3 regions of the Mesorhizobium sp. 8 genome follow, and region 2 is predicted to be linked to each of the others. Evidence: predicted binding sites of a transcription regulator. Region 2 holds the regulator's gene; each other region holds the start of a gene.
What was found. The regulator LexA, encoded in region 2, represses DNA repair genes until DNA is damaged. The targets are predictions, from matches to a motif close to TGTTCNNNNTGTGTTCNG.
Positions count from the first base shown of each region.

Region 1: FGU64_RS17090 (PA0069 family radical SAM protein) is a predicted target of LexA. The motif match lies at 4,504-4,521, and genes of this name have one in related genera.
Region 3: FGU64_RS14300 (metallopeptidase family protein) is a predicted target of LexA. The motif match lies at 2,907-2,924, and genes of this name have one in related genera.

Region 1 is NZ_CP040914.1:3,523,115-3,530,433, forward strand. Features, by position in the region: gene FGU64_RS17060 (AtpZ/AtpI family protein) at 1-10, shown strand, start outside; gene FGU64_RS17065 (F0F1 ATP synthase subunit A) at 46-807, shown strand; gene FGU64_RS17070 (F0F1 ATP synthase subunit C) at 847-1,071, shown strand; gene FGU64_RS17075 (F0F1 ATP synthase subunit B) at 1,143-1,727, shown strand; gene FGU64_RS17080 (F0F1 ATP synthase subunit B) at 1,738-2,229, shown strand; gene FGU64_RS17085 (ribonuclease HII) at 2,443-3,114, opposite strand; gene FGU64_RS17090 (PA0069 family radical SAM protein) at 3,275-4,429, opposite strand; gene FGU64_RS17095 (glycosyl transferase family 2) at 4,581-5,087, shown strand; gene FGU64_RS17100 (substrate-binding domain-containing protein) at 5,097-6,119, opposite strand; gene FGU64_RS17105 (ABC transporter substrate-binding protein) at 6,475-7,319, shown strand, end outside.
Region 2 is NZ_CP040914.1:822,444-829,762, forward strand. Features, by position in the region: gene tpiA (triose-phosphate isomerase) at 1-136, opposite strand, end outside; gene FGU64_RS03815 (peptidyl-prolyl cis-trans isomerase) at 259-2,145, shown strand; gene trpD (anthranilate phosphoribosyltransferase) at 2,142-3,152, shown strand; gene trpC (indole-3-glycerol phosphate synthase TrpC) at 3,156-3,971, shown strand; gene moaC (cyclic pyranopterin monophosphate synthase MoaC) at 3,974-4,480, shown strand; gene glp (gephyrin-like molybdotransferase Glp) at 4,477-5,682, shown strand; gene lexA (transcriptional repressor LexA) at 5,797-6,534, shown strand; gene FGU64_RS03845 (ComEC/Rec2 family competence protein) at 6,557-7,319, opposite strand, start outside.
Region 3 is NZ_CP040914.1:2,920,310-2,927,628, forward strand. Features, by position in the region: gene FGU64_RS14280 (FAD-binding oxidoreductase) at 1-206, opposite strand, end outside; gene FGU64_RS14285 (CoA ester lyase) at 297-1,169, shown strand; gene FGU64_RS14290 (DUF1737 domain-containing protein) at 1,213-1,422, shown strand; gene FGU64_RS14295 (dihydrofolate reductase family protein) at 1,573-2,106, opposite strand; gene FGU64_RS14300 (metallopeptidase family protein) at 2,338-2,760, opposite strand; gene FGU64_RS23555 (hypothetical protein) at 2,946-3,890, shown strand; gene FGU64_RS14310 (DNA polymerase Y family protein) at 3,910-5,388, shown strand; gene FGU64_RS14315 (error-prone DNA polymerase) at 5,385-7,319, shown strand, end outside.

The DNA.
Region 1 (7,319 bases), 2.1 Mb from region 2:
ACAGGATTGAAGAGGGCGTCCGAGCGGCGCGACGGGGTAAAGCAAGTGGCTGCAGCCGACAAGGTCGATCCGATCCACCAGTTCCATATCAACCCGATCTTCCCGATTCACGTCGGCGGGTATGATGTGTCCTTCACCAATTCGTCGCTGTTCATGGTCGTCGTCGTCGTCCTGACAGGGGCCTTCCTGTATTTTTCGACCGCCGGCCGCGCGCTGGTGCCGTCGCGTCTCCAGTCGATCTCGGAGATGTCCTACGAGTTCGTCGCCTCGATGCTGCGCGACGCCGCCGGCACGCACGGCATGAAGTTCTTCCCCTTCGTCTTCTCGCTGTTCATGTTCGTGATGGTCGCGAACCTGCTCGGCCTGTTCCCCTATTTCTTCACCGTCACCAGCCACATCATCGTCACCTTCGCGCTGGCGATGCTGGTGATCGGCACCGTCGTCGTCTACGGTTTCGCCAAGCACGGCTTCGGCTTCCTCAAGCTGTTCGTGCCGAGCGGCGTGCCGGTGGCGCTGATGCCGCTGGTGGTGCTGATCGAGGTCGTCTCCTTCCTGTCGCGCCCGGTCAGCCTCTCCATTCGTCTTTTCGCCAACATGCTGGCCGGCCACATCACGCTGAAGGTGTTCGCCGGCTTCGTCGTCTCGCTCGGCGCCATGGGCGCCGTCGGCATGGCGGGCGCGGTGCTGCCGTTGGCCATGGTGGTGATGCTGACGGCCCTGGAAGTCCTGGTGGCGGCGCTACAGGCTTATGTCTTCGCGGTGCTCACCTGCATGTATCTGGCGGACGCCCTGCATCCGTCGCACTAGTAAGAAAATTGCAGCCTTTCCAATTCAAGGAGTGATCAAATGGAAGCTGAAGCAGCAAAGTACATCGGCGCCGGCATTGCCTGCCTCGGCATGGGTGGCGCGGGCATCGGCCTGGGCCACATCTTCGGCAACTACCTGGCGGGCGCGCTGCGCAACCCGTCTGCCGCCGACGGCCAGTTCGGCCGCCTGATTTTCGGCTTCGCCGTGACCGAGGCCATGGGCATCTTCTCGCTGCTGATCGCGCTCCTGGCGCTGTTCGGCTGATCGGGATCAACAAGGCTTGAAGCCCGGCCGCCGCGCCACGGCGCGGCCGGCCGGAACATGGGAACACCGTCATGTTCGTGACACCTGCCTACGGGCAAGAGGCGGCGCCGGCCGATGCCGGAGCCGACACGCATGCCGGCACGGAAGTGCCCGGCAATGCCGCTCACGAAGGTGGCGGCTTCCCGCCGTTCGATTCCGCGACCTTCGCTTCCCAGCTCGTCTGGCTGGCCATCACCTTCGGCCTGTTCTACGTCTTCCTGAAGCGGGTCATCGTGCCGCGTCTGGGCACCATCCTCGACACGCGCGCCGGCCGTATCCAGCAGGATCTCGACCAGGCCGCCAAGCTGAAGGGCGAGGCGGACGCCGCCGTTGCCGCCTATGAGCAGGAACTGGCCGAGGCCAAGGCGAGAGCCAACGCCATCGGCCAGCAGTCGCGCGACGAAGCCAAGGCCGAGGCCGAAACCGCCCGCAAGGCGGTCGAGGCCGAGCTGGACAAGAAGCTGGCGGCGGCCGAGGGCCGCATCGCCGGCATCAAGGCCGGCGCCATGAAGGACGTCGGCGCCATTGCCGAGAGCACCGCTTCGGCCATCGTCGAGCAGCTCGTCGGCAAGGCCGACAAGGCGGCTGTCGCCGCCGCCGTGAAATCGGCCGGCTGAGGAGGACGAGATGGACGCAACAGCTTGGGCATCTGTATGGGTGCTGGTGGGCCTGGCGATCTTCGTCGCCATCTGCCTCTACATCAAGGTTCCGGCGATGGTGAACAAGGCGCTCGACACGCGCGCCGACCGCATCCGCGGCGAACTCGACGAGGCGCGCCGCCTGCGTGAGGAAGCGCAGGCGTTGCTCGCCGACTACCAGAAGAAGCGCAAGGATGCCGAGCAGGAGGCCGCCGCGATCGTCGAGGCCGCCAAGCATGAGGCGTCGGTTCTGGCCGAGGAGGCGCACAAGCGCACCGAGGACTACGTGGCGCGCCGCACCGCATTGGCCGAGCAGAAGATCGGCCAGGCCGAGCGGGAGGCCATTGCAGAGGTGCGTTCGAGCGCCGTCGACCTCGCCGTCGAAGCCGCCCGCAAGGTGCTGGGCGACAAGGTCGACGCCAAGGTCGGCGCCGACCTGTTCAAGGCGTCGCTCGCCGAGGTGAAGGCCAAGCTGAACTGAGTTCGGCGACACCGAAGGAATCGAAAAAGCCGCCGTTTCGGCGGCTTTTTTGTTTGTGCGTCCTTCGAGGCTCGCTTCGCTCGCACCTCAGGATGAGGACGGTCGTAAGCCGATCATGCGCTGGATAGTGGGGAAAAGATCCACCCCATTACAACGGTCCTCATCCTGAGGTGCGAGCGGAGCGAGCCTCGAAGGACGCACGAACAGGCAGGCCTATTCTTCCACTTCGACCGCCCCCAGCCGGAACGGCGCGAAGGACGTGCGGTGCAGACGCGCGACGGGTCCGTGGATATCGATGGCGCTGCGGTGCCGCACCGTCGCATAGCCCATATGGACCTCGAAGCCGTAGTGGATGTGGACGCTGCCGCAGCCGGCCATCATGCGGTCGCGCATCACCTTGGCGACGATGGAGGCGGCGGCGATCGACTGCGAGCGCTGGTCGCCCTTGATCAGCGCGCGGCCCTCGCAGGGCAGGTCGGGTGGCACGTCGCGTCCGTCGGCCAGCGCCAGCTTCGGCCGCACCGGTAGGCCGCAGACCGCCCGGCGCATGGCTTCCAGGCTGGCGCGCAGGATGTTGATGCGGTCGATGCCCTCGGCCGAGACGGAGGCCATCGCCACGCCCTGCGCGCTGGCCAGGATGGCCTCGAACAGCGCCTCGCGCTGCGCCAGCGTCAGCCGCTTCGAATCGTCCAGCCCTTCCGGGATACGGTTCGGATCGAGCACAACGGCGGCGGCCACCACCGGGCCGGCCAGCGGGCCGCGACCCGCCTCGTCCATGCCGGCGACCGGCCACAGGCCATTGGCCGCCGCCTTCGCCTCGATGGCGAAGTCCGGCTTTTCGACCATCTCGAAGAGAAGCGGAGAATCGGAACGCGCGCGAGCCATGTTGCGGCGAGGCTCGCATCGGTTCCGATTCTCCGCAAGGCCTCCCGGCCCGCTGGGGCGGCGGGGCGGGAGGCACCGTCAAGGCCGGGGGACAGGGCCGGACGGGATTTCCATGCCCGCGCCGCCGGGTGGAAGCGCGGGCAAACCGTTGAAAAAGCGGTCACAACAGCATGAGCTGCTCATTCTGCTTCGGTGCCGGCACGAACAGGTCGGTGCGCAGCACGCGTCGTTGCAGGTTCAGGCCGAGGCGTTTTGCCGCGATCTCGAAGCGGCGGCCGATCTGCCAGGCATAGGGCCCGCCGCCCTTCATGCGCTTGCCCCACTCCGAATCGTAATCCTTGCCGCCGCGCATGGAGCGCACCAGCGACATGACGTGCCGGTAGCGGTCGGGATAATGCCTGAGCAGCCAGTCCTTGAAGATCGGCGCCACCTCCAGCGGCAGCCTGAGCATCACGTAGCCGGCCTCCAGCGCACCCGCCGCGCGGGCCGAATCGAGGATGCGTTCGATCTCCGGATCGGTCAGGCCCGGCACGATCGGCGCCACCATGACGGAAGCCGGGATGCCGGCGTCGGCAAGCTGGCGAATCGCTTCCAGCCGCTTGGTCGGCGTCGAGGCGCGCGGCTCCATCGTCCGCGCCAGCGCGCGGTCGAGCGTCGTCACCGACAGCGCCACCTTGGCCAGCCCCCGCTCGGCCATGCGCGACAGGATGTCGATGTCGCGCACCACCAGCGCCGACTTTGTGACGATGCCGACCGGATGGCCGCGCGCTTCCAGCACTTCGAGGATCTCGCGCATGATGCGCCATTGCCGCTCCACCGGCTGGTAGGGGTCGGTGTTGGTGCCGATGGCGATGGTGCGCGGCTGGTAGCCCTCCTTCGACAATTCGCGGTCGAGCAGTTTCGCGGCATCCGGCTTGGCGAACAGTTTGGCTTCGAAATCCAGCCCCGGCGACAGCCCCATGAAGGAATGCGTCGGCCGCGCGAAGCAGTAGACGCAGCCGTGCTCGCAGCCGCGATAGGGGTTGATCGAGCGGTCGAAGGAGATGTCGGGCGACGTGTTGCGGGTGATGATGGTGCGCGGTTTCTCCACCTGCACCTCGGTCTTGAACGGCGGCAGCTCCTCGATGGAGTTCCAGCCGTCGTCGAAGACATGCCGCGTCACCGGCTCGAAGCGGCCGGACGGATTGATGCCGGCCGACCGTCCGCGATTGCGGTCGGGCCGGATGCGGATGCCGCTTTCCTCGATCATCGCATTGGCCATGTCGGTGCGTCCTGCTCCGAAGGCTGCAATGTCGGCGCGCACGATCTGTTCCATTTTCGCCCGCTCCCAGGCCTTGTCCGCTGGCTGTTGAATCGCCTGTCTCATGAAATTATTCCTATTTCGATCATGAGAACAAAGCAAGAACTTTTTGAGAAGCGGGCGCACGGCTGGCTCTGCGGCACGCTTTGCGCTATCGGGCTTGCCGATGCTCTCGGTACTGATCGATACCCTGGATGACGAGGAGGGCCTTGCCCGCACGCTCGCCTGCCTCGTCGGCGGCGCGGTGGAAGGCGTCGTGCGCGAAGTCATCGTTCGCGACAACGGGTCGGGCGACGGCACGCTCGCGGTCGCCGAACATGCCGGCTGCCATGTCGTGACCGGAGGGCTCGCCGCCGCCGTCGGCGCGGCCAGATCGGACTGGCTGCTTGTGCTCGAACCCGGCGCCCGCCTCGAAAGCGGCTGGACGGACGAAGTCGCCGCCTATATCGCCCGCTCCACTATGCCGGCGCGGTTTTCGCGTGCATCCGGCTCGCGCGCGCCGTTCCTGTCGCGGCTCATGGCCCGCCCGACGGCGCTGGCGCAGGGGTTGCTGATCCCGAAACGCCGGGCCATGGCTTCAAAGGCTGCCGATGCGGAAGCGCTGGCGCGCGGGCTGGCGATGAAGACGCTGCGTGCCGGCATATGGCCGGCACCTGTCCGCCGAGGGCGCTGAATATTGATTTTACACCGGCGCGCCGGCAATCGAGCCGCGCACGACCAGGTCCACCGGCCAGACTTCGCCGCGCGCACCGTCCTCCAGGCCGGAGATGCGCGCCGCCAGCCGCTCGGCGACGCGCGCGCCGGCGGCGCGGATGGAGGAGCGCGTCGTCGACAGCGGCACGGAAAAATTCTCCGGCTGCAGCCAGGTGAACACGTCGTCATGCGCCACCAGCGACAGGTCGCCGGGCACCGAAAGGCCGAGGTCGCTGACCGCCCGCTGCACGCCGAGCGCCATGATGAGGCTCGAGCACAGGATCGCGGTGGGCCGTCCGTTGCTCTCCAGCAGCCGCCGGGCGGCGCGGTAACCGTTCTCCTCCGTCATTGCCGACGAGACGACGGCCTGGTCTTCGAGCGCGAGCCCGCTGCCCGCCAGCGCCCGGCGCACGCCACGCTCGCGATGGATGGCGAAGGTTTCGCGTATGTCGCCGTTGATAAGGCCGATGCGCCGATGGCCGAGCTGCACCAGAAGCCGCGTCGCCTCGTGGAAGGCGCCCTCGTTGTCGATGTCGATGAAAGGATAGTCGGCGTCCAGCCCCTCGCTGCGCCCGTGCACGATGAAGGGCAGGGCCAGCGTGGCGAGCAGCGCCACCCGCCGGTCCTTCGGTCGCGGCGAGGAGACGTAGACGGCGTCGACCTGCCGGTTGGCGGCGATGCGCCGGTAGGTCGTTTCCTCGTCGTCGGCGTCGGCCGGCGAAAGCACAAGGTCGAGGTCGTGGCCGCGGGCGTAGTCGCCGAGCCCGGACAGGAACTCGACGAAATGCGGATCGATGCTGACGGCCGCGCCCGTCGGCAGCACGTAGCCGATCATGCCGGATTTGCCGGTCGCCAGCCGCCGCGCGCTCGGGTTGGGACGGTAGCCGTGCCGCTTGGCGGCGTCCATGACGCGCCGCCGCGTTTCCTCGTTGACCTCCGGATAGCCGTTCAGCGCCCGGCTTACCGTCGTCTGCGAAAGCTCCAGCATATGGGAGAGCTGTTTGAGGTTCATAGCTGCCTTCCGGACCTCAAAGCGCTTTAAAACCATCGTCGCGACCTTGTCGGAATCGCGGCGCACGTTTGTCGGACAATAGAAGCTGGGAGAAATGGTTTAAAGCCGTAATGCCTGCTGCATTGCCAAAAATCGGTGTTGCATCGCACATTTGAAATTTCAGGATCAAATTAAATCGATTTATATTGCGACCTCTTGACTAGCCGGACTTTCGGTGGCGAGATGTGAATAAGCCAAAGCGCTTTGAATGACCGATCGAAAGGTTGCGGTTCCTTGACGTCGGGCGCGCAGTCGAAGCGCCGTCGGCGGCGGAATGGAGGTTCCGTCGGCAATTCTTTTCAAGGGAGGACTGCGAATGAGAAAGATGCTTTTGGCAGGCGTGGCCTTTGCCGCCCTCGCTCTCAGCGCACCCGCGCAGGCAGACCTGAAATTCAAGCCGGGCGAGGATGCCCGCTTCCACTGGGACAATTACGAAGCGCTGAAGAAGGTCGATCTCAAGGGCGAGACGCTGACCATCTTCGGGCCGTGGCGCGGCGAGGACGAGGCGCTGGTGCGCTCCGTTCTGGACTATTTCACAGAAGCCACCGGCGTGACGCTCAAATACTCGTCCTCCGAGAATTACGAGCAGCAGATCGTCATCGACACCCAGGCCGGCAGCCCGCCGAACGTCGCCATCCTGCCGCAGCCCGGCCTGATCCAGGATCTCGCTTCCAAGGGCCTGCTCACCCCGCTTGGCGACGACGTCGCCGCCTTCGTCAAGGACAATTACGGCGCCGGCCAGTCCTGGGTCGATCTCGGCACCTATGCCGGCAAGGATGGCGCCAAGGCTTTCTATGCCTTCCCCTACAAGGCGGACCTGAAATCGCTTGTCTGGTACTCGCCCGACAATTTCGACGAGGCCGGCTACGAGGTTCCCAAGACCTGGGAAGACATGATGAAGCTGTCGGACAAGATCGTCGCCGACGGCGGAACGCCCTGGTGCATCGGGCTGGGGTCCGGCGGCGCCACCGGATGGCCGGGCACCGACTGGGTCGAGGACATCATGCTGCGTACCCAGGCGCCGGACGTCTACGACAAGTGGACGAAGAACGAGATTCCGTTCAACGACCCGGCTGTCGTCAACGCCTTGCAGATCTTCGCCGACATCGCCACCAACGACAAATATGTCGACGGCGGCCATGCGGCGGTCGCTGCGACCGA
Region 2 (7,319 bases):
CGCAAACCAGCGCTTCCGTCTCGGCATCCAGGCCGCTCATGAAGCCGTTGCCGATCATCAGAAGCTGGTTCAGCGAGGCGCCGGTGCCGTTCATCTTCCAGTTGCCGGCGACGAGCGGGCGGATTCCGGGTGTCATGGGCTGTTGTCTCCGATGGCCGTTTGCCGAGCGTCCTCACTACCAAAAACAGGTCACAAAGCAATCGACACTGGAAAGGAAGGACGCTATTGCGCTTGGCGACAGGCAATTTGGACGGCATCATGCTCGGAACTTTGAGAAACGCGGCAGGAACCTGGGTAGCCAAGACCCTGCTGTCGATCCTGGTCCTCAGCTTCGCGGTCTGGGGCATCTCCGGCCGCATAGCGGGCGTCGCCGGCCACGAGTCGGTCATCACCGCCGGCGGCACCTCCGTTTCGGTGACCGAATACCGCCTCACCTACGACCGCCAGATCAACGCCATGTCGCAGCAGTTCGGCCAGCGGCTGACGCGCGACCAGGCGAAGGCGCTTGGCATCGACAACCAGGTTCTGGCGCAGCTCGTCTCCGGCGCCGTGCTCGACGAGCAGGCGCGCAAGATGAGCCTCGGCCTTTCCAAGGACCGGCTGGCCGAACTGACCCGCGAGGACCCCGCCTTCCGGGGACAGAACGGCCAGTTCGACCGGCAGATGTTCGAATATGTGCTGCGGCAGGTCGGCATGCGGCCGGAGGATTACCTGAAGAACCGCGGCCAGGTCGCCGTGCGCCAGCAGATCGTCGAAGCCGTTTCCGACGGGCTGAAGGCCCCCGACACCTTCCTCAAGGCCGTGGCGCTCTATCGCGGCGAAGACCGCACGATCGACTACCTCTCGCTGCCGAAGTCGATGGTCGAGCCGATCGAGGCCCCGAGCGACGACGTGCTGAAGGCCTATTTCGAGGAAAACAGGAAGACCTATGCGGCTCCCGAATACCGCAAGTTCTCCTATGTCCGCCTCGAGCCCGAGGACATCATGGACCTGAGCTCGGTCAGCGACAGCCAAGTCCAGGAAGACTACGAGAAGAACAAGGAGCGCTATACGTCGCCGGAAACCCGCACGATCGAGCAGCTGGTGTTCAAGACGCCCGAGGAGGCCCAGGCGGCGCTCGATTCGCTCAAGGCCGGCGGCACTTTCGACAAGCTCGCGACGGCGCAGGGCAAGAACGAGGCCGACACCTTGCTCGGCACCCTGTCGAAGGACAAGATCGCAGACAAGGCAGTCGCCGACGCGGCTTTCGCGCTCGGCCTCAACCAGGTCAGCGGCGTCGTCCAGGGCAGCTTCGGCCCGGTGCTGCTGCGCGTTACCGCCATTACGCCGGAAGTCGTCAAGCCGCTTGCCGAGGTCTCGGATGAAATCCGCAAGCAGATCGCGCTCGGCGAGGCCAACCGCATCCTGCTCGACGTGCACGATTCCTACGAGGACGCCCGCGCCGGCGGCGCGACCTTGCAGGAGGCCGCCGACAAGCTGAAGCTCAAGGTCGTCACCGTCGACGCCGTCGACCGCGCCGGCCAGCGGCCGGACGGCAGCGTCATCAAGGACCTGCCGGAATCGGCCGCCCTCATCCGCGCCGTCTTCGACGCCGAAGCGGGCATCGAGAACGACGGACTGACCACGGCGAACAACGGCTACCTGTTCTACGAGGTCGTCTCGGTGACCCCCGCCCGCGACCGTACGCTGGACGAGGTACGCCAGAAGGTCGCCGCCGACTGGACGGCCGAGGAAACCACCAAGCGGCTCTCCGCCAAGGCGGCCGAGCTGGAAAAGCGGCTCAAGGACGGCACGTCGCTCGACGCGCTGGCAACCGAACTGAAGCTGGAAAAGCAGACCAAGCGCGGGTTGAAGCGCGAGGCCGACGACGCCGACTTCGGCAAGGCGGGTGCCGCCATCATGTTCGGCGTCGGTGAAGGCGGCACCGGCATCGTGCCCTCCCCGACCGGCGACGGCGAGATCCTGTTCAAGGTCGCCGAGGTGTTCGAGCCGGCAGGCGCCGATGCCAGCTCCGTTCCGGAAGACGCGCAGAAATCCTTCGCCGGCGGCCTTTCGGACGATCTGCTCGATGAGCTCGTGGCGCAATTGCAGACGCAGTACGACGTGCGCATCGACCAGGTCGCCGTCGAACAGGCGCAGCAATGAGCGCGCTGAAGCCGCATATCGCCAAGATTGCGGCAGGCACCCCGCTCACCTTCGCCGAGGCGCGCGAGGCTTTCGACATCATCATGTCGGGCGACGCGACCCCGGGCCAGATCGGCGGCTTCCTGATGGCGCTCAGGGCGCGCGGCGAGACCGTGGACGAGATTTCAGGCGCCGTCGCCACCATGCGCGACAAGATGCTGCGCGTTACGGCGCCCGCCGGCGCGGTCGACATCGTCGGCACCGGCGGCGACGGCTCGCACAGTGTCAACATCTCCACCGCCTCGGCCTTCGTCGTCGCCGCCTGCGGCGTGCCGGTGGCCAAGCACGGCAACCGCGGCCTGTCCTCATTGACCGGAACCGCCGACGTGCTGACGGCGCTCGGTGTCAAATTGGATCAGCCTCCGGAAGAGATCGGCCGTTGCGTCGGCAAGGCAGGGATCGGCTTCATGTTCGCGCCGAACCATCATCCGGCCATGAAGCATGTCGGGCCGATCAGGGTTGAACTCGGCACCCGCACCATCTTCAATTTGCTCGGTCCCCTGACCAACCCGGCCGGTGTCGCCCGACAGCTTGTCGGCGTCTTCGCACCGGAATGGGTGGAGCCGGTGGCCGAGACCCTTAAGGCGCTTGGTTCCGATCATGTCTGGGTCGTCCATGGCGATGGCTACGACGAGATCACCACGACGGGCGAGACGCATGTCGCCGAACTGGCGAACGGCGAAATCCGCACCTTCACGCTGACGCCGGAGGAATTCGGCCTGTCGCGCCACACCAAGGACGAGTTGCGCGGCGGCGACGCGGCCTACAATGCAGAGGCCCTGCGCGGCGTGCTCTCGGGCAAGCCGGGCGCCTATCGCGACACCGTGCTAATGAATGCCGGCGCCGGCCTCGTCGTCGCCGGCAAGGCGGCGACACTGCAAGACGGCATCGCCGAGGCCGCCGCGGCTATCGACGCCGGCAAGGCGCATGCCGTGCTGGAAAAGCTGGTCAAGGTGTCGAACGAATAGGCCATGACCGACATCCTGAAAAAGATCGAAGCCTATAAGCTGGACGAGATCGCCGCCGCCAAAGCGCGCCTGCCGCTGGCCGAGGTCAAGGCGCGGGCGAAGGACGCCGACGCCCCACGCGGCTTTCGCGCGGCACTCGAGCGCAAGCGCGCGCAAGGCCGCTTCGCGCTGATCGCCGAAGTGAAGAAGGCGAGCCCGTCGAAAGGCCTGATCCGCGCCGACTTCGACCCGCCGGCGCTGGCCCGCGCCTACGAAGCCGGCGGCGGCGCCTGCCTGTCGGTGCTGACCGACGCGCCCTCCTTCCAGGGCGCGCCGGAATTTTTGGCCGCCGCTCGCGCGGCGACCGCCCTGCCCGCCTTGCGCAAGGATTTCCTGTTCGATCCCTATCAGGTCTACGAGGCGCGCGCCTGGGGCGCCGACGCCATCCTCATCATCATGGCCTGCGTCGACGACGCCATGGCGCGCGCGCTGGAGGATGCGGCGACCGAGCTTGGCATGGACGCGCTGATCGAGGTGCATGACGAGGCCGAGACCGAGCGGGCGCTGAAACTGTCGTCCCGCCTGATCGGCATCAACAACCGCAACCTGCGTACTTTCGAGACGACGCTGGAAACCTCCGAGCGGCTGGCGAAGCTGGTGCCGGCCGACCGGCTGCTTGTCGGCGAAAGCGGCATCTTCACCCATGCCGATTGCCGGAGGCTGGAGAAGGTGGGCATAGGCACCTTCCTCGTCGGTGAAAGCCTGATGCGGCAGCCCGACGTGACGGCGGCAACCCGCGCCTTGCTCGGCCTCGATGCCGCGATGGCGGCGCAGGCCTGACCATGAGCGGCGCTTCCGGCCTCACCCATATCGGCGCCCGGGGCGAGGCGCATATGGTCGACGTCGGCGCCAAGGCCGAGACTGAGCGCACGGCGGTCGCCGAAGGCTTCGTCTCGATGAAGCGCGAGACGCTGGCGACCATCGTGGCCGGCAACGCGAAAAAGGGCGACGTGCTGGGCACGGCGCGCATTGCCGGCATCATGGCCGCCAAGAAGACGCACGAACTGATCCCGCTCTGCCATCCGCTGCTTCTGACCAAGGTTTCGGTGGACATCGAACCGGTCGAGGCGCTGCCCGGCCTGAAGGTGACGGCGCTGGCGCGCGTCACCGGCAAGACGGGCGTCGAGATGGAGGCGCTGACCGCCGCGTCCGTCGCCTGCCTGACCATCTACGACATGGCCAAGGCGGTCGACCGCGCCATGACGATTTCCGGCATCAGGCTGGTCGAGAAGACCGGCGGCAAGTCCGGCAGCTACAAAGCTGACGAAGACGGGACAGCAGGCCGATGACGCTGGTGCCTGTCGCGGAAGCGCTGACCCGCCTGCTCGACGGCGTCGAGCCGCTGCCGGCAGAAAGCGTGGCCCTGCACGAAGCCCATGACCGCGTTCTGGCCGAGCCGGTCGTGGCCCTGCGCACGCAGCCGCCGTTCGACGCATCGGCCATGGACGGCTACGCCACCCGCGCCGCCGACGTCGCCACCGCCCCTGCCCGGCTGACGGTGATCGGCGCCGCCCCGGCCGGGCGCGCGTTCGACGGCACGGTCGGGCCGGGCCAGGCGGTGCGCGTCTTCACCGGCGCGCCGCTGCCGGCCGGCGCCGACACCATCGTCATTCAGGAAAACGTGCGCGCTCTCGGCGACGGCGCGATAGAGGTGCTGGAGCCCACCGCCGCCGAGCGCAACATCCGTCGTGCCGGGCTGGATTTCCGCGAAGGCGACCTGCTTCTGGAAAAAGGGCGCTTGCTCGATCCGGCGGCACTGTCGCTCGCCGCATCCGCCAACCACCCGCGTCTTGAGGTGGTGCGCCGCCCGCTGGTCGCCATCATCGCCACCGGCGACGAACTGGTGGCACCCGGAGACGCCCTCGGCCCCGACCAGATCATCTCCTCCAATGCCTATGGCGTCGCCGCCGCCGCCGCTTCGGTGGGCGCTACGGCGCTCGACCTCGGCATCGCCGCCGACCGCAAGGAGGCCATCGCGGCGCTGGTCCGACAAGCCGTCGCGGCGGGCGCCGACGTCATCGTCACGCTGGGCGGTGCTTCCGTCGGCGACCACGATCTCGTCCACGACGTGCTGACCGGCGAAGGCATGACGCTGGATTTCTGGAAGATCGCCATGCGCCCCGGCAAGCCGCTGATGTTCGGCCGCATGGGCGCCATCCGCTGCATCGGCCTGCCCGGCAATCCGGTCGCCAGCCTGGTGTGCTCGCAGCTTTTCGTAAAACCACTTCTGGCGAAGCTCGGCGGCCGTCCCTTCGCGCAAGATATCCGAATCGCCCACCTCGGCGCCGCGATGCGGGAGAACGACCGCCGCGAGGACTATGTCAGGGCGGTCGTGCGCGAGGACGACGGGCGTCTTGTTGCCACGCCCTTCGGCATCCAGGATTCCTCGATGCTGCGCAAGCTGGCCGACGCCAACGGCCTGATCGTGCGCGCGCCGCATGCGCCGGCCGCCGCCGAGGGTGACGCCTGCCCGGTGCTGATGCTGCGCTGAACAAATCGTCAAGGCATTCATGAAACTTTAAACGGTTGCGGAACACAACTGGAACAGATAGTGTTTGTTCCGGGTTTGTTTTCCGATTCTGTTTCGAGCGCCTGGGGGTCCGCCATGCTGACACGCAAGCAACACGAGCTTCTCCTGTTCATCCATGAAAGGCTGAAGGAGAGCGGCATCCCGCCGTCCTTCGACGAGATGAAGGAAGCGCTGGACCTTGCCTCCAAGTCCGGTATCCACCGGCTCATTACGGCGCTGGAGGAGCGCGGCTTCATCCGCCGGCTGCGGAATCGGGCGCGTGCGCTGGAAGTGCTGCGGCTGCCCGATTCCATCGCGCCGGGCCTCAACGCGGCGAGGAAGTTTTCGCCGGGCGTCATCCAGGGCGGCCTCGGGCAAGGCGGTCCGGGCGCCGGACGACCCGCCAGGGAAGCGCAGCGCCTGCATGCCGCCGGCAATGACGACGCCGGTTCGGCAGTGTCGATCCCCGTCATGGGCCGGATCGCGGCCGGCGTGCCGATCGCCGCGATCGAACACAGGACTCATTCCATCACCGTCCCCCCCGAGATGATTTCCGGCGGCGAGCACTACGCGCTCGAGGTGAAGGGCGATTCGATGATCGAGGCCGGCATTTTCGACGGCGACACCGTCATCATCAAGAACGCCAATACGGCGACGCCGGGCGAGATCGTCGTGGCCATCGTCGACGACGAGGAGGCGACGCTGAAGCGCTTCCGTCGCAAGGGCGCCTCGATCGCGCTGGAGGCCGCCAACCCGGCCTACGAAACCCGTATCTTCGGCCCTGACCGTGTTTCGGTGCGCGGCAAGCTGGTCGGCCTGATCCGGCGGTATTGAGGGAGCAGCGGCACCGACGCCGTCATCCCGGCCGTGAGCCTGTCCTCCGCCGCTGCTGTTTCTTGTTGCCGGTCTTGCGCTGATACGGCATCAGTCCCCTCGCCTCGCGCGAAAAGGCGCGTTGGGCATGCCATGGGCGATAGTTTTCCTCGACGGCGAAACCGACCTGCGGCGGCCGGTCGGCCGCGACCGGATCGAACGTAATGGCCGCGCTGCCGGAGCGCGCCAGGTCGCTGGCGGTGACGACCGCAACGGGTAGCTTCCGACAGGGATTTTTCGCGGTCGCGTCGGCGATGACGATCAGCGCCGCATAGGCGCAGGCCGGCCGCGCGTCGTCGGCGTTCTGCGCCCACACGACGATAGCGCCGGACGTGTGGCGGGCGACACAGAGCTTGCCCGCGCACAGGAACGGCGTTCCGGACGGCAGATCGAGCGCGGCGTCGGTGGTGACGAAGCGCATGTCCTTGCCTTTGAGCGCCTCGGGTTTCACCAGCGTCTCGGCGTCGAGCGCGCGCCGCCAGTTGTCTGAGGTGAATTCGTTCGGCCGCGCCCGGTTGATGGCGAGTTCGCCGCCGCCGATGGGCAGCGCCACCAGCCGCGCATCCTCGGAAACCAGCACGTCCGGTGTCCTGACTTGATGGATCGTCACCAGCCCGGCCAGCGCAAAGGGCAGCGCCGCCAGCCTGAGCCACGTCGTCGTCATGGTGGCGATCACCAGCGCAACGGTGACCAGCAAGACCGACTGGACAGACACCAGCCCGACGGCGTCGAGCGGCGAGCGCTCG
Region 3 (7,319 bases), 2.1 Mb from region 2:
AGCGTGAACTGCGACAGGCGGATGTTCTCGGGGATCGAGAACTGCTGGCGGATCGAGGCGGCCGACAGCGTGGTGGCCGAATGGGTGAACTGCGGGTCGCGCTCGACCAGCGCGATGGAGCCCGAAAAGCCCTCCTTGCGCAGGAAATAGGCCGTCGAGGCGCCGACGATCGCCCCGCCGATGATGACTATGTCGTAATTGGCCATGGCCGCCTGTCCGTTTGCGAAAAGATCGCCGCTTCACTGCCTGCGCGGCCCTCTCTTGCAAGAGCCAGGCTTCAAAGGCAAGAAGACCAGATGACCGAACAGACCCTCTACCGGCCGCGCCGCTCGGCCCTCTATATCCCGGTTTCCAACGACAAGGCGCTGGCCAAGGCCCCAGGCCTCGACGCCGACGTTGTCATCTTCGACCTCGAGGACGCGGTGGCGCCCGCGGACAAACCGGCCGCGCGCGCCAAACTCGCCGCCGTCTTCGCGGCCCCTGCCGGTCGCGCCGAGCGGGTGATCCGCATCAACGCGCTGGCGAGCGAATGGGGCGCCGATGACCTTGCCGCCGCACTTGCCTGCCAGCCCGACGCCATCCTGCTGCCAAAGGTCGACACCGCCCGTGACATTCTCGAAGCCGGCGACGCGCTGGACGACGCTGCCGCCCCTGACGAAGTGAAACTGTGGGCGATGATCGAGACGCCGAAGGCGCTTTTGAATATCGGCGCGATCGCGGAGCTCGGCCGCGACCCTGCCTCCCGGCTTGCTTGTTTCGTTGCCGGAACGAACGATCTCGCCAAGGAAACCGGCGTTTTCGACCGCCGCTACCTGACGCCCTGGCTGATGCAGCTCGTGCTCGCCGCCAAGGCCGGCGGCCTCGACCTGCTCGACGGCGTCTACAACGATTTTCGCGACGCGGACGGGTTTGTTCGCGAGTGCGCCGAGGGCGCCGCCATGGGCTTCGACGGCAAGACCGTCATCCATCCCTCGCAGATCGGCCCGGCCAACGCCACTTTCGCGCCGTCGGAACAGGCTTTGGCCGAGGCGCGCGCCATCCGCGATGCCTTCACGAAGCCGGAAAACGCCGACAAGGGCGTGATCGGATTGAACGGAAAGATGGTAGAGCGCCTGCATCTGACACAGGCCGAAAAACTGCTGGCGAAGGCGGCCGCCATCGGCGCATGATCGCCCCCGATACGACCCAGCCGACTCTGAACAGGATCAAGCCATGCGCCTCTATCGTTTCCTCACCGAAGTCGACGACGCCAAGTTCTGCCACAAGGTAACAGTGGCCCTGAACAAGGGCTGGCACCTCTACGGCTCGCCCACCTACGCCTACGACAAGAAGGAAAAAATCATGCGCTGCGGACAGGCGGTGGTGAAGGACATCGACGGCCAGGAATACAAGCCCGGCGAGACAAAACTGGGCGACTGGTAAGCTGCGGACCGGCCCCTGCCGGGCATGGAAGCCTTGCCCTTGTCCTCGGGACAGCCTGGGACCAACCGTGACGATCGATCTGTCGCGGCGATTGCGCGACACCGCAACGGCAGCTTTCGCCTCAAAGGACATGGCCGGCGCGGCCTGTAATCAGGCGGGAACGTAGGTCAACCTGATGACCTCCCCGCCGATTCGCTCACTGGCCACAAGGCGGAGCGGCGGCCGGGGACCGGCAAAGAAGGGCTTGCCGCGACCGAGCGCCACGGGGTGAAGGTAGAGGCGGTATTCGTCGATCAGACCCATGTCGGTCAGGCTTTGCGCCAACTCGGGTCCGGAAGCGGAAATCTCTCCCGTCAGCCTGGCCTTCAGCCCGCGTATCGCGACCTCGACGTCATCCGCGACAAGCGTGGCATTGGGACCGACCGACTTCAACGAGCGCGATACGACCCATTTCGGCTGGCGTCGCCACGCTGCCGCGAAGTCTCGTTGTTCCCGGGTCCAGTCAGGGTGGTCGTCGTCCCAATAGCGCATGTCTTCGTACATACGGCGGCCGTAGATGCTGCCCGTCAGATCGCGAACGTGCTCGGTCCAGTGACGGAAGAGCGCGGCATCGGGCGGCGGCAAGTGCTGATGATCGACATAGCCGTCGAGGGAGAGGTTCATTCCGAATACGATCTTCGCCACGTCGCAAGATCCCTCGTCATGTCGGATAGCCTGACCCATACAAGACGAAGGACAGCGAGGCGGCCCGACATATGGCCGGAAATTTTCTCCGGCAGGGGTCGTTACCCGGTTCCCGTCGTAAAATTCCCGAAACCCGCAACGCATTTCAGGCTCGACGAGCGGCGGGTCCTCAAATCTTCCGTCTCGGTCGAACCCTGCCCGAGGATGGCGGCGGTGAAGAATGCCGGAACCTTATTCCGCCGCTTCCTCGATCCGCTCCATGTCGTCGTCCGACAGGCCGAAATGGTGGCCGATCTCGTGGATCAGCACATGGGTGACGATTTCGCCCAGCGTCTCCTCGTTCTCGGCCCAGTAGTCGAGGATGGCGCGGCGGTAGAGCGTGATGCGGTTCGGTCCTTCGCCGGTGGCCGGGTTCCAGCGCTCGGCGATGCCGCGCCCCTCGAACAGGCCGAGCAGGTCGAACGGCGTCTCCAGCGACAGGTCGTCCATGATCTCGTCGGTCGGGAATTCCGTCACCTGGATGACGATCTCGCCGGTCAGCGTGCGGAATTCCTCCGGCAGGTGCGCATAGGCCTCCAGCGCCAAAAATTCCATTTCCTCCAGCGACGGCGACAGTTCGCCATGCCAGGTGCGGGTCTTGTAGATGCGGGCCATGCTTTATCCTTGCGCTCCGCGGCATATAGGCTTTTGCACCGCGCTCGGCAAATGAGCGCGGCAGGACGGGCCGGATGCTTCCCTTCGGCGAGGAATAAATTCTTTTCGGACTCCGCTTGACTCTCGTTCCGCTCTCTGGAATCCATAAGAACATAACAGGAACATATCGGACGGAACTGACCGCCATGGCAACGCCTGCCGTGGCGCGGGACACTGTTTTTGCCCTGCGCCGGGAAATCGCGAGGATCGAAGGGAGGCTGGCGGAACGGCTCGCCCCTCCCGGCGACGATGCGGTGGTGGTGCGCGGCAGCGGCCGGGTGCTCGGCGCGGCCGACAGGCTGGCCACCGGCGTGCCGACGCTGGACGCAGCGCTCGGCGGCGGCCTGCCCAGGGCGGCGCTGACCGAGGTGCACGGCCGGCAGATGCGCGATGCCGGCGCCGGCGCCGGCTTCGTACTGGCGCTGGCCGCCCTGCTCATGAAGCAGGCCGGCGCGAACCGCCCGCTTCTGTGGATCGGCACCGGCGGCATGTTCGCCGAAGCGGGCCTTCCGCATCTGCACGGGATTGCCCGGCTTTTCGGCATCGCGGCGGGTTCGCTGCTCTTCGCCGAGGCGCCAAAGCCGGTGGACGCGCTGTGGATCGCCGAAGAGGCGGCCGCGCTGAAATCGCTGGCGGCGGTCGTCCTCGAGCTGCCCGGCAACCCGCAGCGGCTCGACCTCGATGCGACGCGCCGCCTTCACCGCCGCGCCGCCCTCGCCGGCCGGCCGTTCTTCCTGCTGCGGCATTCGGCACAAGCCGGACCGACGGCGGCGCCGCTGCGGTTCGTCGTAGCACCCGCGCCGGCAGCGCCCCGCCACATTCTCGGCCGGCCCCTTGCCGGCTCGATCGGGCCGCCGGGCTTCACTGTCACGCTCGCCAAGAACCGGCTGGCGCCGCCGACGCGCCTCGTCCTGGAATGGAACCCCGATGCCCTCAGTTTCGAACACCGCCCGGCCCTCTTCGAAGACGGAATGCAGGATCCTGTCGCTCTGGTTTCCCTATCTCGCCACGGAGCGGATATGGCGGCAGCGGCTCGGCCACGCATGGCGTACGGCATGCTCCGCTTTCCCGCCGCTGGTCGTCAGCCATAACGACAGGAACGCGCAGCGCCTGGCCGCGCTCGACCGCCGCGCCGAGGGGCTCAACCTCAGGCGCGGCATGGGCCTGGCCGACGCGCGCGCCATGCACCCCGGCATCGACGTCGTCGAGGCCGACCCGGAAGCCGACCACCGCCTGCTGGAGGCGTTGGCCGACTGGTGCGACCGTTACACGCCGCTGGTGGCGCTCGACGGCGCCGACGGCCTGTTCCTCGATATTTCCGGCTGTTGTCACCTGTTCGGTGGCGAACAGGCGCTGCTTGAGGACATGCTGCGGCGCTTCCGCGAGCAGGGTTTTGACGCCCACGCCGCGATCGCCGCCACCGCGGGAGCGGCATGGGCGGTCGCCCGCTTCCACGGCAGCGCCACGGTGCCCGGCGGCATGGAGGCCGAATGGCTGGCTCCGCTGCCGCCGGCGGCGCTCAGGCTGGAACCGGACACCTGCGCCGCGCTCGCCGGTGTCGGTCTGCGCACGGTGGGCGCCGTCAAGGCCGCGCCCCGCGCGCCGCTGGCGCGGCGCTTCGGCAAGGCGCTCATCCTGCGGCTCGACCAGGCCCTCGGCCATATCGAGGAAGCGCTGTCGCCGCGCCTGGCGGTGCCGGAGCTTTCAGCCGAGCGCCGGCTGGCGGAGCCGATCATGGCGATCGAGGATGTCGAACGCATCGTCCTTGTCCTGGCGCAATCCTTGCGGACAAGCCTGGAGCGGCGCGACGCCGGCGCACTCGCCCTGCAACTCCTGCTGTTTAGGGTCGACGGCGCGGTCGCCCGCCTGCCGCTCGGCCTGTCCTCCCCGACACGCGCGCCGGAGCGGATCGCCAGGCTTTTCCACGAGCGGCTCGACGCGCTCGGCCAAGGTCTCGATGCCGGCTTCGGATTCGATCTCGTCAGGCTTTCGGTCCTGACCGCCGGTACCCTGCCGCCGGGACAGGCCGACCTCGGCGAGCAGGCCGCCGACACCGGCGAGACCCTGTCCGAATTCGTCGACCGCGTCGGTGCGCGCCTCGGCCGCGCCGTTATGCGCCGGTCGGTCGCCGTGGCCAGCCATGTGCCGGAGCGCGCCGTCGCTTTCCTGCCCTTCGCGCCGGACATGCCGGCCGGCCCGGCCGAGGCCACTCCGGCGCCGGAGCGGCCGCTACGCCTGCTCAGGCAACCCGAGCCCGTCGATGTCATGGCCGAGGTACCGGACGGCCCGCCGCTGAATTTCCGCTGGCGCCGCGCCCGCTACCGCATCGTCAACGCCGAAGGGCCGGAGCGGATCGAACCCGAATGGTGGCGGGAGAGCCTGCCCGTCGTCGCAAGACAGGAAAACGAAGAGGAACGGACTTACGAAGGCCGCCGCAAGGCCGCCGCCGCAGAAAAACTAACGCAGCGCAGCCGGGATTATTTTACCGTCGAGGATGCCGAGGGGCGGCGTTACTGGCTCTACCGCCAGGGCCTCTACGGCCTGTCCGGACAAGTGCCGCGCTGGTTCCTGCATGGGCTGTTCGCATGAAGACGGAACCGTCCTCCGACACGCCGCCCCGCAACATACCAGCCGAGCCGCGCTACATCGAGTTCGGCGTGCAGTCGAACTTCTCCTTCCTGCGCGGCGCCTCGCGGCCGGAGGAACTGGTGGTGGCCGCCTGCCGGCTCGGCCATGCCGGCATGGGGCTGGCCGACCGCAACACGGTGGCCGGCGTGGTGCGCGCCTGGAGCGCGTCGAAACACATCCGCATCGAGGCCGGGGAAGGAGATGCGGACAAGAACGAGGCCGAACCGAAGAAACCCTTCGGACCGTTTCATCTGCCCTATCATCCCGGCTGCCGTCTCGTCTTTTGCGACGGCACGCCCGACATCCTCGCCTATCCGCGTGACCGCGCCGGCTGGGGACACCTGTGCCGCATGCTGACCCAGGCCAACCTTCGCGACGAGACCGAAAAAGGCGCCACGCTTCTCAGGCGCGCCGACCTGCTGGAATGGGGGGATCGCCTCTCCCTCGCCGTCCTGCCCGATCTTGCCGGCAAAGAAGAGGAGACGCTGGCCTTGCTGCGCGGCCTTCGCCATCGCTTCGGTGCGGCGCTGCGGCTGGCCGTTGCTCCCGCCTATGGCGGCGGCGACCGGTTCCGGCTGGAGCGGGCGGCGGCAATGGCGGCGGCGGGGATGCCGCTGATGGCGGTCAACGACGTGCTCTGTCACGCGCGCGAGCGTCGTCCCTTGCAGGACGTGCTGACGGCGATCCGCCTCAACGTTCCCGTCGCCGAGGTCGGACTGGAGCTTGCCGCCAACGCCGAGCGCCACCTGAAGTCCGGCGCCGAGATGGCGCGCCTTTTCCATAAATTCCCCGAGGCGATTGCCGAGACTGAGCGCTTCGCGGCGGAACTCGGCTTTTCGCTTGGCGAACTCAAGCACAACTATCCCGACGAACCGACCCGCGACGGCGCAACCCCCCAGCAGGAACTGGCGCGGCTCGCTCGCGAAGGCGCGGCGGAGCGCTATCCCCCCGGGGTCCCGCAAAAGGTTTCGCGGCGCATCGAGGAGGAGCTGGCGCTGATCGAGAAGATGGGCTACGCGCGCTACTTCCTCACCGTCCACGACATCGTCCGCTTCGCCCGCAGCAAGGGTATATTGTGCCAGGGCCGCGGCTCGGCAGCCAACTCGGTCGTCTGCTACTGCATCGGCATCACGCCGGTCGGCCCGGACCAGATCGACACTCTGTTCGAGCGCTTCATCTCCGAGGAGCGCAACGAGCCCCCCGACATCGACGTCGATTTCGAGCATGAGCGCCGCGACGAGGTCATGGCCTATGTCTACGAAAAGTATCAGGAGAAGCACACCGCGCTGACCGCCGCCGTGACCAGCTATCGCGGCCGTTCCGCCCTGCGCGAAGTCGCCAAGGCGATGGGCCTGTCCGACGATGTGCGCGGCGCCCTGTCGGGCTCCATCTGGGGCTGGCATTCTTCGACGCTGGGGGCGCGGGAGGCGAAAGCCGGCGGGTTCGACCCGAAAGACGACCTTTCACGGCACGTCATCGACCGCGCCAACGAGATCATGGGTTTTCCCCGTCATCTCACCCAGCACGTCGGCGGCTTCGTCATCACCAAGGACCGGCTCGACGAGATCGTGCCCATCGTCAAGACGGCGATGGACGAGCGCAAGATGGTCGAATGGGACAAGGACGACCTCGACGCGGTCGGCCTGCTCAAGGTCGACGTTCTGGCGCTCGGCATGCTGTCGTGCATCCGCCGCGCCTTCGATCTTCTCACCAGCCATTACCGACCCGTCCGCGAAGACGACGGCCGTCCCATCGTCGATATCGCCACGATGCCCAAGGAGGACGGCCGCGTCTATGACATGATCTGCCGCGCCGACACGCTTGGCGTCTTCCAGATCGAGTCGCGGGCGCAGATGTCGATGCTGCCGCGCCTGAAACCGAAGGAGTTCTAT